2 regions of the Bradyrhizobium sp. Bra64 genome follow, and region 2 is predicted to be linked to the other one. Evidence: riboswitches for the same ligand, from Rfam matches in the RefSeq annotation. Region 2 holds a riboswitch; the other holds the start of a gene.
The links. A riboswitch is a leader RNA that binds a small molecule or an ion and turns the genes downstream of it on or off. The one in region 2 is predicted to bind glycine.
Positions count from the first base shown of each region.

Region 1 (8,185 bases), 150 kb from region 2:
ATGACGGGGACGGCGGCGAAGATTCGGCGAATGAGGTAACCTAACATGCACCTATCTCCGGCTGAGGAACTTGTGGGGCGCCGAGGTGCCCGTGGATTCGTTCGTGTCTATCATGCGTGCCTGTCATTCGGGCTGGGAAAGCCGGCCGGAGATGCCGACCTTTCGGGGCAAATTGTGTGCCAAGGGCAGGGCGGTCGCAAGGGGCCGCCTGCTCCTGATGGAGACCACTCAGGATGCATGACGCAGCTCGCGCTCAACCCCAAGTGAGGGCATGGTGGGCGGCGCGTTGAGCCCGCGCCAGCCGTCGATGGTTCCGGCAATCATCTGCGCGGTCGCTGCCGACAGCGTCCAGCCGAGATGGCCGTGGCCGGTGTTGAAGAACACACCCGGCATCCGCCCTGCGCGCACCACCGGCATCATGTTCGGCATCATCGGGCGCAGCCCGGCCCATGGGATGACTCGCGACGTTTCGACGGCGGGGAAGTTGCTGCGCACCCAATCGACCAGCGGCTGCACGCGATCGGCGCGAATGTCGCGGTTGAAGTCGTTGAATTCGGCGGTGCCGGCAACGCGGAAGCGATCGGCGCCGAGCCGGCTGGTGACGATCTTGGCGGCCTCGTCGAGCAGGCTGACGGTCGGCGTCGCGTTGCGGCTCTCGGCGGTGTCGAGCTGCACGGTGATCGAGTAGCCCTTTACCGGATAGACGTTGACGCGCTCGTCGAGGAGGGCGGCGAAGTGGCGGCTCGCCACACCGGCGCAGACCACGACCCCATCCACGTTCAGCATGCCGCGTGCGGATGCGGCAGCATCGCTTGCAGAGAGATCTGCCCAGCCGACGACAAAGCCTCCGCCGGCCCGGGCGATGGAATCGATATTGGCTTCGTGGATGAAGGTCGCGCCGCGACGCTTGCAGGCCTCGGCAAGCCCGCGGGTAAACTTGTGGATATCGCCGGTCGCGTCCGACGGCGTGTAGAAGCCGCCATAATACTCCTTGCGCAGCGTCGGCTCGATCGCGCGGATTTCTTCCGGCGTGACCGGGCGGCGATCGAGGCCGCCTTCCTGCAACAGCGCGTTGACGCGCAGGCCGGATTCAAAACCCTTCTTGTCGTGATAGATGTGGAGAATGCCGCGACGTTCGAGGTCGAAGTCGATGCCTTCACGCGTGGCGATCTCGAACAGATGCTTGCGGGCTTCGATCGCGAGCCGCGTGGTCTCGATGGTGTTGGCGCGGTAGTTGCCGATGTTGGCGACGAACTCGCTCATCCACGAATATTTGTGCCAGTTCGGCCGCGGGTTCATCAGCAGCGGTGCGTCGCGCCGAAACATCCAGCGCAGGCCTTTGAGGATCGTCGCGGTGCTATTCCACACTTCGGCATTGCTGGCGGACAGCTGTCCGCCGTTGGCGAAGGAGGTCTCCATCGCGGCGTAGCGGTGCTTGTCGAGCACCGTCACCTTGTAGCCGCGTTCGAGCAGGGCATAGGCGGTCGTTACGCCGGTGATGCCGGCGCCGATGATGGCGATATGGGTCATGGCAGGTTCGGGGCTCCCGTGAGTTAGAGTCGGCTAACCGCCGGCCACAAGGCCGTTGGCGGCGCCCCATCTGTCACGGTTACCTGAGAGCTTGATCCTTTGCGGACCTCAGGCGAGGTCTTGCTCCGGACTATCCCCTTCGGTGGACGTCCCGACCAATCTTGGCCGTGCCGTCTCTCTCCAGATCGTCCTGACGATACAGTCCTTTTGCCTGAGAGTTTCCGGGGCGGTTGCTCCGTCGGCGCCGCAAAGAAGGCCGAAACCTTCATTGCGATCTCTCCCGCATCGTCGCGTGGACAATCGAGCAGTACGATGCGCCTTATTTATAGACAAGGCTAAATTTCAACCGCGACTGCCAACGCATTGTGCAGTGCGAAGTTGATCCAACCTATTACTCCAGGGTCGCCAGCAAACCCGCCATCAGCCGGCCGCGTTCGACTAGGCTCTCGACCTCGATGAACTCTTCCAGCGTGTGGGCATTGCCGCCGCGCACGCCGAGTCCGTCGAGCGTCGGGATGCCCATCGCGCCGGTAAAGTTGCCGTCCGAGCCGCCGCCCGAGCTCGCATGCGGCAGCTCGGCGCCGAGCGATTTAGCGATGCCGCGTGCTTTTTCATACAGCGCCATCGTGCCCGCATCCGGCTCCCACACGGGCCGGGTCACGCCGCGCGTCACCTTGAAGGCGACATCATTGGTCGTGCCTGACAGAGCCAGCATCCTCTCGACGCCGCGATCGAGATCGGCCTGCCGCTTGGCCATCGACAGCGCTTCGCCGGTAGCGGTCGTTGCAACGCAATTGACCCATTGTCCGCCATGCACAACGCCGACCGAGAAAGTGCAGTCCTCCGTCGTCATCGCGTCGATCGCAAGGATCTGCCGCGCCATCTCGCGGATCGCCGAGCGGCCCGCCGACAGCGTTGCGCCGGCGTGGCTCGGCCGTCCCGTCGCCTCGAGGTTGAACCGCGCGATGGCGTAACGTCCAGTCGTGACGCCGTTGTCGGCGCGGCCGGGCTCGGGCACCAGCACGTATTTGTTGCGCGCGGCCTCCGCCTCGATGATGTCGCGCGTCGACGGCGTGCCGACCTCCTCGTCGGGCGTGAACAGCACGGTGATCGGCAGCGGCGTCGTGAACGAAGCACTTGCCAGCTGCCGGATCGCTTCCAGCGAGAGATAATTGCCGCCTTTCATGTCGTAAATGCCGGGGCCGTAGCACCTGTTGCCCTCGCGCCGCCATTTCAGCTTCTCGATGGTGCCGGTGGGATGGACGGTGTCCATGTGTCCGGCAATCAGGATGCCCGGCTCGCCCTGCTTGGGATGCGGAAAGCGGGCGCGAACCACTCCGCCAAAGCCGTCGCGGCCGGCGATGCGCTCGATCGTCGCACCCATGATTGCCATCTGGCGCGCGGCAAGATCGAGCATGCGGTTCACGGCACTCGCGTCCCAGGTCGGGCTTTCGCATTCCACCCAACCGCGCAGGCCCTGGAGCATCGCTTCGGAATCGAAGGGAAGATTGGCTGGATTCATCTCAATGTCTCTCGAGCTTCGGAAGATGGAACGCGCATTGCATTGGTGCCGGGCAGGACAGGCGGGAGAGTGTTGTAGTGCCAAACCGATCCTTGTGGAGCCCGCGCGCGCGCCGCCTGGGCTTGCAGCGAAACCGGATTGACGCGCTCGGCGCTGTCTGCAAGTCTCGAAAAGATAAAGGCATTGCATGAGGTTAGTTCGCCCAACGAACGAGCCGGATGCTCAACCAATAATCTGCCTTTGAACAGTTTCACGTCAGGAGAACTTTCCATGTTCCAGTTAATGCGCCGGAGGCCTCGCGCGTTCGCCTCCAAACTTGCGCTGTCGGTCGTCGCGCTTTCGACCGCCCTGGCCTCGCCGGTGCTCGCGGCCGGCAAGACCATCACCGCGGTGATGCATTCGGATCTGCGCATCATCGATCCGATCTTCACCACCGCCTACATCACGCGTGACCATGGCTACATGGTCTACGACACGCTGATCTCGACCGACTCGAACTTCAAGATTCAGCCGCAGATGGCGGACTGGAAAATCTCCGACGACAAGCTCACCTACACATTCACGCTGCGCGACGGCCTGAAGTGGCATGATGGCGCGCCGGTGACGGCGGAAGACTGCGTCGCTTCGCTCAAGCGCTGGGCCGCCGTCGATGGCATGGGCCAGCAGTTGATGCAGTTCACTGCGAGCATCGAGGCGACCGATCCCAAGACCATCACGCTGAAGCTCAAGGAGCCCTACAGCCTGGTCCTCGATTCGATCGGCAAGCCGTCCTCGCGCGTCGCCTTCATGATGCCGAAGCGGCTCGCCGAGACGCCGCCGGACAAGCCGATTCCCGAGCAGATCGGCTCCGGCCCGTTCAAGTTCGTCCAGGGCGAATTCCAGCCGGGCGTCAAGGCTGTCTACGTCAAGAACACCGACTACGTGCCGCGCAAGGAGCCGGCGAGCTGGACCGCGGGCGGCAAGGTCGTGAAGGTCGACCGCGTCGAATGGCTCACCATGCCTGACCCGCAGACAGCGGTGAACGCGCTGCAATCGGGCGACATCGACTTCCTCGAGAACCCGTCGTTCGATCTCGTTCCGGTGCTCGAGGGCAATGCGGATCTCAAGGTCGAGGTGCTGAACAAGTTCGGCTTCCAGACGCTCGGACGCATGAACTTCCTCTATCCGCCGTTCGACAATCCGAAGATCCGCCGCGCCGCGCTCCTGGCAATGAAACAGAAGGACGTGCTCGATGCGCTGATCGGCAATCCCAAGTACTACAAGATCTGCGGCGCCTTCTTCATCTGCGACACGCCGTTCGCGACCGACGTCGGTTCCGAATCGCTGGTCAAGGGCAACGGCATGGCCGAGGCCAAGAAGCTGCTCGCCGAGTCCGGCTATGACGGTACGCCCGTCGTGATCATGGCGCCGGGCGACGTCACCACGCTCAAGGCCCAGCCCATCGTTGCCGCGCAGGCGCTGCGTGAAGCTGGCTTCAAGGTCGATCTCCAGGCCACCGACTGGCAGACCGTGGTGAGCCGCCGCGCCAGCCAGAAGCCTCCGAAGGAGGGCGGCTGGAACATGTTCTTCACCAACTGGGTCAGCGCCGACGTCTCCAACCCGATCTCCAACCTCTCGATCGGCGGCCAGGGCAAGAAGGGCGGCTGGTTCGGCTGGGCGGAGGACGCCAAGATCGAGAAGCTCAAGGACGACTTCGTCCGCGCGGCCTCGCTCGACGAGCAGAAGAAGATCGCGACCGAGATCCAGAAGGAAGCCTACGACCAGGTGATCTACATCCCGCTCGGCCAGTATCAGGCACCGAGCGCGTGGCGGAAGTCGCTCACCGGCGTGCTCGACGGCCCCGCAACGCCGCTGTTCTGGAACGTCGACAAGACCGAGTAGCGCGAGGGCGCGCCTGGCGCCCTTCGTTCCGATCGTTGCGCGGCGCCGCTGTCATCAGCGGCGCCGCTTTCGTTTGTCAGTTCCGCGTCAGCTCAGGAAATGTGCGGTCGAAAGCGCCGCGAATGATTTCAGCGCCGGCAGGCGCGCGCCGGAATAAGCTTCGCGATCAACAATGACTGTCGCGCACGCCCTCGAGGCCTTCGCTTGCGAAAGGCACGGTGAACGCCTCCCGCTCGGTGTTCGACGGCGATCGCTGCGTCGCTGGCCGATCCGAGGCAGTCGGGTCTTCGCGCTGTTCCAGTTCCATTGGGCTCGCCTCTCGAATTGTTGCACGACAACATCGAGTCCGCGGCGAAGTTCCTCACGCGATGGGACGATGATGCGGCTTGAACAGCCGTCCCTTCTCCACCACCAGCACGATCGCGAGCGCAGCCAGCGTCGACAGGAAGAAGCCGACCGAGAACGGCAGCAATGTGCCGTCGAAGCTTTGCCCGATCGCCATGCCGACGACGATGCCGATCAAGGTCGTGATCGAGCCGTAGAGCGAGGACGCGGTGCCGGCGATGTGGCCCTGCGGCTCCATGGCAAGCGCGGTGAAATTGGCGACCATCATGCCGAACGAGAACATCATCAGCGCCGAGAGCACCATGAACAGCGGAAGCGGCAGCGCGCCGAGGCTTTCCGTCAGCAGCATCACGCCCGCCACCGCGGTGTAGAGCGTCAATGCGCCATGCGAGATCACGCGCATGCCGAGGGTCCCGACAAACCTGGCGTTGAGGAAGCCGGCAATGGCGGTGCCGGCCGCGATCGCGGCGAAGGCGAGCGGGAAGTAATGGCCGAGGTGATAGATGCCGGTGAAGACCTGCTGGGCCGAGAAGACATAAGCAAACAACGCGCCCATGACGCTGCCGGCCGCGAGTGCGTAGCCGATAGTCTGGCGATTGGACACGGTCTGCCAATAAGCTGCGAACACGTCGCTGGGGGCGAGGGACCTGCGTTCAGACGGGGGGAGAGTTTCAGGCAGGCGCAGCACGCTCCACGCCAGCGCGAGCAGCCCGTAGAGCATCAGCACGACGAAGATGCCGCGCCATTGCGTGACCAGCAGCACCGCCTGCCCGAACGAGGGCGCGATCACGGGTACCGCGATGAAGATCATCATCGCCAGCGACATCACGCTGGCCATGCGGCGGCCGACATAGCAGTCGCGGACGATCGAGGTGGCGATCACGCGCGTCGCCGAGGTGCCGAAGCCCTGCAGTGCGCGCGCCAGCAGCAGCGTCTCGAACGAGGGGGCGGCGACCGCGAGCACGCTCGCGACCGCATAGACCGCCATGCCGCCGAGCAGCACGGGCCGCCGGCCGAAACGGTCCGACAATGGACCCATGATGAACTGGCCCGCGCCGAAGCCGATCAGGAAGGTCGACAGCACCAGCTGAAGATGGTTGGCGTTGGGAATCTTGAATGCCGACCCGATATTGGGCAGCGCCGGCAGCATCATGTCCATCGCAAGCGGGTTCAGCGCCATGATGGACGCGATCACGATGACGAATTCTGGAAAACCCATGGGCCGGTGTCCCGAGGACACCCAATCGTCGGCATTGACGTCGGACAAGAAGCTCACCTCTGAAATTCAGAGGCTTTATGTATCGTCCATGCTGCGATGCACAAGCCATGTTTCGAGATGGCTGGCAGGCGAAGCCGGAACGGACAACAGTTGGTGAAGAAGCCGCCGTTGGAGCTCTGACATTTACGGGGGGGGGGGACGCTCAGCCGGCGCGACGGGCTTGCCCGAACGGTTCGAATGTCATTTGTCCACCCGGCATCTAATGGTTGTTAGTCACCGTTGATTGGACGAGAGTCCTCGGGAGCGGACGTCCGTTGCCGGTGCGCGGGACAGGTCCGGTCCCTCGTTCGTGCCGGGAGCGATCATGCAGCGATCCAGTGCGGTCTTCGTCACGGGTATCATCTATGCCTTGATCGGCCTGGTCCTCGCGGCCGGCGGCATCTGGCTCGCCGCGTTGGGCGGTTCGATCTTCTACATCATTCTCGGTGCCGGCATTCTGCTCACGGCTGCGCTGCTCATGGCGCGGCGCCGATCTGCGCTGGGCCTGTTTGCCATCGTCCTGGCCGGCACGCTGGTATGGGCCGTCTCCGAGGTGCGATTCGATTGGTGGCCGCTCGCGGCGCGTGGCGACGTCGTCTTCCCGATGGCGCTTTGGCTTCTCACGCCGGTGATCGTCCGTGGGCTGGGGCAAGGCCAGCGGGTCTCCTACGGAAGTGCGACGGCGCCGCTCTGGGCCGCCCTTGTGCTGGCCTCGGTCGTGCTCGTGATCGGGCTGTTCTCGAGCTATCACGACATCAACGGCACGATCGCGGAGGCCGGTTCTGCGGTTCAGCAAGGTGAAGCCGACCCGCAGCCGGATGGCGATTGGCGGGCGTATGGACGCACCCAATTCGGACAGCGCTACTCGCCGCTGAAGCAGATCACGCCTGACAATGTCGGCAAGCTCAAGGTCGCCTGGACCTTCCGCACCGGCGACGTGGCAACACCCAACGATTCCGGCGAGACGACCTTCGAGGTCACTCCGATCAAGGTTCGCGATACGCTCTATCTCTGCTCGCAGCACCAGGTCCTGTTTGCGCTCGATGCAAGGACCGGCACCGAGCGCTGGAGGTACGATCCCAAGCTCATGTTCAACAAGACGTTCCAGCATATGACGTGTCGCGGGGTCTCCTATCACGAAGCGGCCGCCGGCGCCGTCGACAGCAGCGGTCGTGCTGCGCCCGCCGAATGTCCCCGGCGGATATTCCTGCCGGTCAATGACGGGCGCATGATCGCGCTCGATGCCGACAGCGGCAAGCTCTGCGACAGTTTCGGCGATCACGGCAGCCTCAACCTGCAGGAAGGGATGGGGATCACGACGTCGGGCTTTTTCGAGCCGACCTCGCCGCCGGTTGTCAGCGACAAGATCCTGCTCGTTGCCGCCGCGGTCATCGACAATTATGGGGTCGAAGTGCCGTCGGGCGTCGTCCGCGGCTTCGATGTTTACACGGGCAGGCTGGTCTGGGCATGGGACTCAGGCGCGGCGGAGGAGAACGCGCTTCCGTCGCCGACACGCCACTATACCAATGGATCGCCGAATTCGTGGATCTCCGCCGCGTTCGACCCGAAGCTCAACCTCGTCTTTATCCCCACCGGCAACAACGGTCCCGATATCTGGGGCGGCAATCGCAACGAGCTCGTCGAGCGCT
Region 1 covers NZ_JALJRD010000011.1:221,863-230,047, forward strand. Annotated here, with positions in the region: gene NR187_RS27215 (ABC transporter permease) at 1-47, opposite strand, end outside; gene NR187_RS27220 (D-amino acid dehydrogenase) at 229-1,530, opposite strand; glycine riboswitch at 1,599-1,716, opposite strand; glycine riboswitch at 1,720-1,823, opposite strand; gene NR187_RS27225 (M20/M25/M40 family metallo-hydrolase) at 1,922-3,052, opposite strand; gene NR187_RS27230 (ABC transporter substrate-binding protein) at 3,323-4,933, shown strand; gene NR187_RS27235 (multidrug effflux MFS transporter) at 5,295-6,545, opposite strand; gene NR187_RS27240 (glucose/quinate/shikimate family membrane-bound PQQ-dependent dehydrogenase) at 6,862-8,185, shown strand, end outside.
Region 1: another riboswitch for glycine. It lies ahead of NR187_RS27220 (D-amino acid dehydrogenase); the one in region 2 lies ahead of gcvT (glycine cleavage system aminomethyltransferase GcvT).

Region 2 (8,185 bases):
CCCGGCGAGAGCGTCGTGCTCAGCGTCCACGCCGAGGGCGCGCAGGTCTATGAGTGCAAGGCAGCCGCCGACGGCAAGCTCGCCTGGGCCTTTCGCGAGCCGATCGCCACCCTGCTCGCCGAGGGCAAGACCATCGGCCGGCACTATGCCGGGCCGAACTGGGAGCATGCCGACGGCAGCGCCGTGGTCGGCAAGGCCATCGGCAACGCGCCGGGTGCGACGGCCGCCGATATCCCCTGGCTCAAGCTGGAGGTCGCCTCTCGCCGCGGCAGCGGCGTGCTGACGCCGGTCACCACCGTCCAGCGCATCAAGACCCATGGCGGCAAGCTCGAGGGCTCTTGCGAGAAGGCCGGCGAGTTCAAAAGCGCGCCCTATTCGGCCGAGTATGTTTTCCTGAAGAAGGGCTGAGACCGATGCTTTTCATGGTGATCGAACGCTTCAAGGACCACGATCCCATTCCGGTCTACCGGCGCGTCCGCGATGAAGGCGTCAAATTCCCGGATGGGCTCAAATATCTCGGCAGCTGGATCGAGCCGAATTTCGACCGCTGCTTCCAGCTGATGGAATGCGACGACGCACGCCTGTTGCAGGAATGGGTTTTGAACTGCCAGGGCTTTGGCATGACGTTCGAGATCGTGCCGGTGGTGCCCAGCAAGGAGACGCGCGAGGTCGTGGCGCCCTTCCTCGACGGCAAGTAACCGCCGGGACTATTCGTCTCAGCGGTCGGTGCCCTCGCGCTCGGCCTGCGCCAGCTCCGCCGCGGCGAGATCGCCGGTCTCCTCCAGCCGCGCCTTCGCCGTCTGGTGGACGTGCGCGGCGAGCGTCGGCATGCGCGCGATCAGGGCGTGAAAATCCTGGGCGTCGAGCACGAGCAGCCGGGTCTTGCGCGTCGCCGTCACCGTGCCGCTGCGCTTGGTTTTGTGCAGCAGCGCGATCTCGCCGAAAAACGTGCCGTCGGTGAGCCGCACATGCTGGCTCGGCAGCGCGATCTCGACCTCGCCGGCGGTGATGAAATACATCGACGAGGCGTCATCGCCCCGCCGCACCAGGATCTCGCCCTGCTCGATGGTGCGGGCGCGGAGCAGCCGCATGATGTCGGCGATCTCGGAGGCCGACAGATGCGAGAACAGCGGCACCCGCGCCAGCATGCCCCAGGTGACGACGAAATCGCGCCGCTTCACCTCTTCGGCGAAGGCCGTCGAGATGATCGCAACCGGCAGCGCGATCATGGCGAAGCCGCTGATGATCGTGAAAACGGAGATGAACTTCCCGAGCGCCGTCACCGGAACGACGTCGCCATAACCGACGGTGCCGAGCGTCACGATCGCCCACCACATCGCCTGCGGGATGGTGCCGAGCTTATCCGGCTGCACGTCGCGCTCGATGGCGTAGAGCAGCGAGGCGAAGGTCAGGACCGCGCCGATCAGGATGACGATGCAGCCGATCAGCGCCCGCCGCTCGGCATGCACGGCGGCGAGCAGCGAACGCATCGCCGGCGAATAGCGGACCAGCTTGAAGAAAGGCAGCACGCCGAGCGCGGCCAGCGTCGCATGCCGGCCGGCGATAAGCACGATTCCCGCGGGCAGGAACGCCATGAGGTCGATGATGCCGAGCGACGAGAAGGCATAAGAGAGCCGGTCGGACAGCGCGGACGCCTTGCGCTGGGTGTGACCGGCAACCGTCCACAGCCGCGCTAGATATTCCAGCGCGAACACGATCACGGACAGGATAGTGATGCCTGAGAACAGCACGCCGAACTGCGCATCCAGCTCCGGCACCGAGGCGAGGATCATCGCGGCCACGTTGAGCACGATGACGCTGATGATCAGCTGGATGAAGCGCGACCCGGCCGAATAGGCCAGCGGATCGTGCTCCAGCAGTTCGTAGAGGCGATCCCTCAAATCGGGATCGCGCAAGCCACGTCCCCGCGGAACGAGGCCCATGGCTGTCTAAGCGCCCGTCATCGCTTTTTCGATCGCGCTCAGCGCCTCGGTCGCCTTGGCCCCGTCGGGGCCGCCGGCCTGGGCCATGTCGGGCCGCCCGCCGCCGCCCTTGCCGCCGAGCGCCTCGGAGGCGACGCGCACCAGGTTCACGGCGTTGAAGCGCGCGGTGAGATCCGCGGTGACGCCGACCACGACACCGGCCTTGCCGTCCTCGGTGACGCCGACGATGGCGACCACGCCGGAGCCGATCTGCTTCTTGCCGTCGTCGGCGAGGCTCTTGAGATCCTTCATCTCGATGCCCTCGACCGCGCGCGCCATCAGCTTGACGTCGCCGACCTCGCGCACGCCTGAGGCTGCGCCATTGCCGCTCGCCGCACCGCCGCCCATCGCGAGCTTCTTGCGGGCGTCGGACAATTCGCGCTCGAACTTCTTGCGCTCGTCCATCAGCGCGGCGATGCGCGCCGGGACGTCGTCGATCGAGGTGCGCAGCTCATTGGCCGCGGTCTTGGCCAGCGCCATGGTGTCGTTGGCATGCTTGCGTGCATAATTGCCGGTCAGCGCCTCGATGCGGCGCACGCCGGAGGCGACCGCGCTCTCGCCGGTCAGCGTGATCAGGCCGATGTCGCCGGTGCGCTTCACATGCGTGCCGCCGCAGAGCTCGACCGACCAGCCGAGCGCGTTGGCGCCGCGCTCGCGCGCGGTGCGGCCCATCGAGACGACGCGAACCTCGTCGCCATATTTCTCGCCGAACAGGGCGCGCGCGCCGGCCTCGCGGGCCTCGTCGACGCCCATGACGCGGGTCGTGACCTCGTCGTTCTCAAGCACCACGTTGTTGGCGATGTCCTCGACGCGGGCGAGCTCCTCCGCCGTGATCGGCTTCTGATGCACGAAGTCGAAACGCAGGCGATCCGGCGCAACCATCGAGCCGCGCTGGGCGATGTGGTCGCCGAGCACCTGGCGCAGCGCCTCATGAATGAGATGCGTCGCCGAGTGGTGCGCGCGGATCGACGAGCGCCTGCCGTGATCGACCTCGAGCTGCAGCGCGGTGCCGAGCTTCAGCTCGCCGCTCTCCAATGTGCCGATATGGACGAAGAGATCGCCGAGCTTCTTCTGCGTGTCGGTGACGCGGAACTTGATGCCGCCATCGCCCGTCAGCACGCCGGTGTCGCCGACCTGGCCGCCAGACTCCGCATAGAACGGCGTCTGGTTCAGCAGCAGCGCGCCGGTCTCGCCGGCCTTGAGGCTGCCCGTTTCCTTGCCGTCCTTGACCAGCGCGGAGACGACGCCTTCGGCGCTCTCGGTCTCGTAGCCGAGAAATTCGGTCGCACCCAGCCTCTCGCGCAGCGGGAACCAGATCGCCTCGGAGGCCGCCTCACCCGAGCCGGCCCAGGACGCGCGCGCCTTGGCCTTCTGACGCTCCATCGCGTCGGTGAAGGAAGCCTGGTCGACGCTGATGCCGCGCGACTTCAGCGCGTCCTGCGTCAGATCGAGCGGGAAGCCGTAGGTGTCGTACAGCGTGAAGGCGACGTCGCCGTCGAACATGTCGCCCTTCTTCAACGACGCGCTCTTCTCGTCGAGGATGGCAAGGCCGCGGGTCAGCGTCTTGCGGAAGCGGGTCTCTTCCAGCCGCAGCGTTTCCTCGATCAGGTTTTCCGCGCGCATCAGATCGGGATAGGCCTGGCCCATCTCGCGCACCAGCGCCCAGACCAGGCGATGCATCAGCGGCTCCTTGGCGCCGAGCAGCTGCGCATGGCGCATCGCCCGGCGCATGATCCGGCGCAGCACGTAGCCGCGGCCCTCGTTCGAGGGCAGCACGCCGTCGGCGACCAGGAAGGCGGAGGAGCGCAGGTGATCGGCGATGACGCGGAACGAGGCCACGGTCTGCTCGTTCGGCCCGCTGCCGAGCGCGGACGATGTCGCGTCGATCAAATGACGGAACAGGTCGGTCTCGAACACGCTGTCGACGCCCTGCATGATGCAGGCCATGCGCTCCAGCCCCATGCCGGTGTCGATCGAGGGACGCGGCAGCGCCACGCGCTCCTCCTTCGTCACCTGCTCGTACTGCATGAACACCAGATTCCAGAATTCGAGGAAGCGGTCGCCGTCCTCCTCGGGACTGCCCGGCGGTCCGCCCCAGATGTGCTCGCCGCGATCGATGAAGATCTCCGAGCACGGGCCGCACGGCCCGGTGTCGCCCATCGCCCAGAAATTGTCCGAGGTCGGGATGCGGATGATGCGGTCGTCGGAGAAGCCGGCGATCTTCTTCCACAGGCCCGCCGCCTCGTCGTCGGTGTGGTAGACGGTGACGAGCAGCTTGTCCTTCTTGAGCCCGAACTCGGACGTGATCAGCTTCCAGGCCAGCTCGATCGCGCGCTCCTTGAAATAGTCGCCGAACGAGAAATTGCCGAGCATCTCGAAGAAGGTGAGATGGCGCGCGGTGTAGCCGACATTGTCGAGGTCGTTGTGCTTGCCGCCGGCGCGCACGCATTTCTGCGACGTGGTGGCGCGCTGATAGGGCCGCTTCTCGACGCCGGTGAAGACGTTCTTGAACTGCACCATGCCGGCATTGGTGAACATCAACGTCGGATCGTTGCGCGGCACCAATGGCGAGGACGACACGATTTCGTGGCCGTTCTCGGCAAAGAAGTTCAGAAAGGTCGACCTGATCTCGTTGACGCCGCTCATGTTCATCCAATCGGGTGTGCTTGGACCCGCCATACGCCATCCAAACCGCAAGTTTGGGCTGATATCTGCGGGCCAAAGCGCTTTTAGACAAGGCCAGCTTCGCTGTCCAGAAACTGTGCAACCGGATCAGTGGGTTGCCGCAGGCGCGCAATCCCCGTTGCAATCCCGTTGCAATCCCGTTGCAATCCCGTTGAAAGCCGCCGATGCCGCGTTGACAGGCTTGGCCGCCCTGTGGTCTGTACCCATCTGTATCGTACGGCCACGTCGGGAGAGACCGGCTTTAGGCAGCCGGCGCCGAAGGAGCAACCGCCCCGGAAACTCTCAGGCAAAAGGACCGCGTGGCTTTGACGACATCTGGAAAGAGGCGCCGACGGGCGATGACCTTCTAAAGGTCGACCCGGACAGCGTCCGCCGACGGGATAATACTCTCAGGCACAGCGACAGATGGGGCTTCGACTGGTGTCCACGGGAAATCGTTCCCGGGGAACCGCCGAGGGCCCCGTAATGCTTGCGCGTGACGACAAAGAATCCCTGAAACGCACCCCCCTTTACGATCTTCACGTGTCGCTCGGCGGCAAGATGGTGCCGTTCGCGGGCTATGACATGCCCGTGCAGTACCCCGCGGGCGTGCTGAAGGAACACCTCCATACCCGCAGCCAAGCCGGCCTGTTCGACGTCTCCCATATGGGACAGCTCGCGCTACGGCCGAAATCCGGCAGGGTCGAGGACGCCGCCCGCGCGCTGGAACGGCTGGTGCCGCAGGACGTCGTGGCGATCGCGCCGGGGCGTCAGCGCTATGCCCAGTTCACCAATGCGGACGGCGGCCTGCTGGACGATTTGATGGTCGCCAATTTCGGCGATCATCTGTTCCTGGTCGTCAACGCCGCCTGCAAGGAGCAGGACGAGGCGCATCTGCGCGCGAATCTCTCCGGCGACTGCGTCATCGAGCAGCTGGCGGACCGCGCGCTGATCGCGTTGCAGGGTCCGAAGGCGGAATCGGCACTGGCGAAATTGTGTGCAGAGGCGCCGTCCATGAAATTCATGGATGCCGGCCCGCACAAGGTCGCCGGCCTCGACTGTTTCGTCTCGCGCTCCGGCTACACCGGCGAGGACGGGTTCGAGATTTCGGTCCCCGCAGGCGACGCCGAGCGCCTCGCCAGGACGCTGCTGGACAACGCGGATGTGCTGCCGATCGGCTTGGGGGCCCGCGACAGCCTGCGTCTCGAGGCAGGCCTCTGTCTCTACGGCCACGACATCGACACCACGACCACGCCGGTCGAAGCCGCGCTGGAATGGTCGGTGCAGAAGAGCCGCCGCAGCGGCGGCGCGCGCGCCGGCGGCTTTCCCGGTGCCGACAAGATCCTCGCTCATTTCGACAACGGCGCAAGCCGCCGCCGCGTCGGGCTGCGCACCGAGGGCCGCGCGCCGGTGCGCGAGGGCGCGCTGCTGTTTGCGGATGCGGCCTCCAGCGAGCCGATCGGAAAGGTCACCTCCGGCGGCTTCGGCCCGAGCCTGAATGCACCGGTCGCGATGGGCTATGTGCCGACGAGCCTGAGCGCGCTCGATACGAAACTGTTCGCCGAGGTGCGCGGCCAGCGGCTGCCGCTCACCGTCGCCGCCATGCCTTTCGTGAAAAACACCTACAAACGCTGAGGACAAGACAATGACCACGACGCTGTACACCTCCGACCACGAATGGCTCGCGATCGACGGCGACGTCGCCACCGTCGGGATCACCGACTACGCGCAGTCGCAGCTCGGCGACGTCGTGTTCGTCGAGCTGCCCAAGATCGGCCGCACCCTGAAGAAGACCGAAGCCGCCGCCGTCGTGGAATCGGTGAAGGCCGCCTCCGACGTCTACGCGCCAATCTCGGGCGAGGTGCTCGAGACCAACGCCGAGCTCGCGGGCGAGCCGGCGCTGATCAATTCGGATGCTCAGGGCAAGGCCTGGTTCTTCAAGATCAGGATCGCCGACAAGAGCGAGCTCGGCGGCCTCATGGATGAAGCCGCCTACAAGGCACACACGGCTTAAAGAGCGATGGAGCAAGCGATGACCGCGCACCGCAAATCCAACGGCGACGCCGCCGCCACCTTCGTTCGGCGCCACATCGGCCCCTCCGCGCGCGATGTCGCCGCGATGCTGGAGACCGTCGGCGCCAGGACCCTCGACGCGCTGATGGCGGAGACGCTGCCGGCCTCGATCCGGCAGGCCGCGCCGCTCGATCTCGGCAAGCCGCTCAGCGAGACCGAGGCGATCGCGCATATGGGCGAGCTCGCAAGCCAGAACCAGGTCTTCACCTCGCTGATCGGCCAAGGCTATTCCGGCACGATCCTGCCCGCGGTGATCCAGCGCAACATCCTCGAGAACCCGGCCTGGTACACGGCCTACACGCCCTACCAGCCCGAGATCAGCCAGGGCCGGCTGGAGGCGCTGCTCAACTTCCAGACCATGATCTGCGACCTCACCGGGCTCGACGTCGCCAACGCCTCGCTGCTGGATGAGGCGACCGCAGCGGCCGAAGCCATGGCGCTGGCGGAGCGGCACTCGAAGGTCGAGGCAAAGGCCTTCTTCGTCGACAAGGACGTGCATCCGCAGACGCTGGCTGTGATGCGCACCCGCGCGGAGCCCTTGGGCTGGACCCTGGTCGTCGGCGATCCCCTCGCCGATCTCGACAAGGCCGACGTGCTCGGCGCGCTGCTGCAATATCCGGGCTCATCGGGCGCCGTGCGCGACCTCAGGCCCGCGATCGCGGCACTGAAGGCCAAGGGCGCGCTCGCGATCGTTGCCGCCGATCTGCTGGCGCTGACGCTGCTCGCCTCGCCCGGCGAGCTCGGCGCCGACATCGCGATCGGTTCGGCCCAGCGCTTCGGCGTGCCGATGGGTTATGGCGGGCCGCACGCGGCCTACATGGCGGTGCGCGATGCGCTGAAGCGCTCGCTGCCCGGCCGCATCGTCGGCCTCTCCGTCGATTCGCGCGGGATGCCCGCCTATCGCCTCGCGCTGCAGACCCGCGAGCAGCACATCCGCCGCGAGAAGGCGACCTCCAACATCTGCACCGCGCAGGTGCTGCTCGCCGTGATCGCCTCGATGTACGCGGTCTATCACGGCCCCGAGGGCCTGACCCACATTGCGCGAAACGTGCATCGCCGCGCCGCCGTGCTCGCTGCCGGCCTGCGCAAGCTCGGCTTCGCGCCGAGTTGCGACAGCTTCTTCGACACGCTCAGCGTGGATGCCGGCACGAGGCGTGCCGAGATCGTCGCGCGCGCTGCCTCAGAGAAGGTCAATCTCGGCGTCGGCGAAACCGCATTGCGGATCGCGCTCGACGAGACCACCACGCCTGCGACGGTGGAAGCGGTCTGGCGCGCGTTCGGCGGCACGCTTGCTTACGCCGAGTTAGATGCGACCACGCGCGAGGCGCTGCCGGAGGCGCTGAAGCGCACGACCTCCTTCCTCACCCATCCGGTGTTCCACGCGCATCGCTCGGAGACCGAGATGCTGCGCTACATGCGCAAGCTCAGCGACCGTGACCTCGCACTCGACCGCGCGATGATTCCGC
Region 2 covers NZ_JALJRD010000011.1:70,461-78,645, reverse strand. Annotated here, with positions in the region: gene NR187_RS26485 (DUF3455 domain-containing protein) at 1-408, shown strand, start outside; gene NR187_RS26480 (DUF3303 domain-containing protein) at 414-698, shown strand; gene NR187_RS26475 (cyclic nucleotide-gated ion channel) at 717-1,943, opposite strand; gene alaS (alanine--tRNA ligase) at 1,950-4,628, opposite strand; glycine riboswitch at 4,884-4,974, shown strand; gene gcvT (glycine cleavage system aminomethyltransferase GcvT) at 5,133-6,281, shown strand; gene gcvH (glycine cleavage system protein GcvH) at 6,292-6,660, shown strand; gene gcvP (aminomethyl-transferring glycine dehydrogenase) at 6,679-8,185, shown strand, end outside.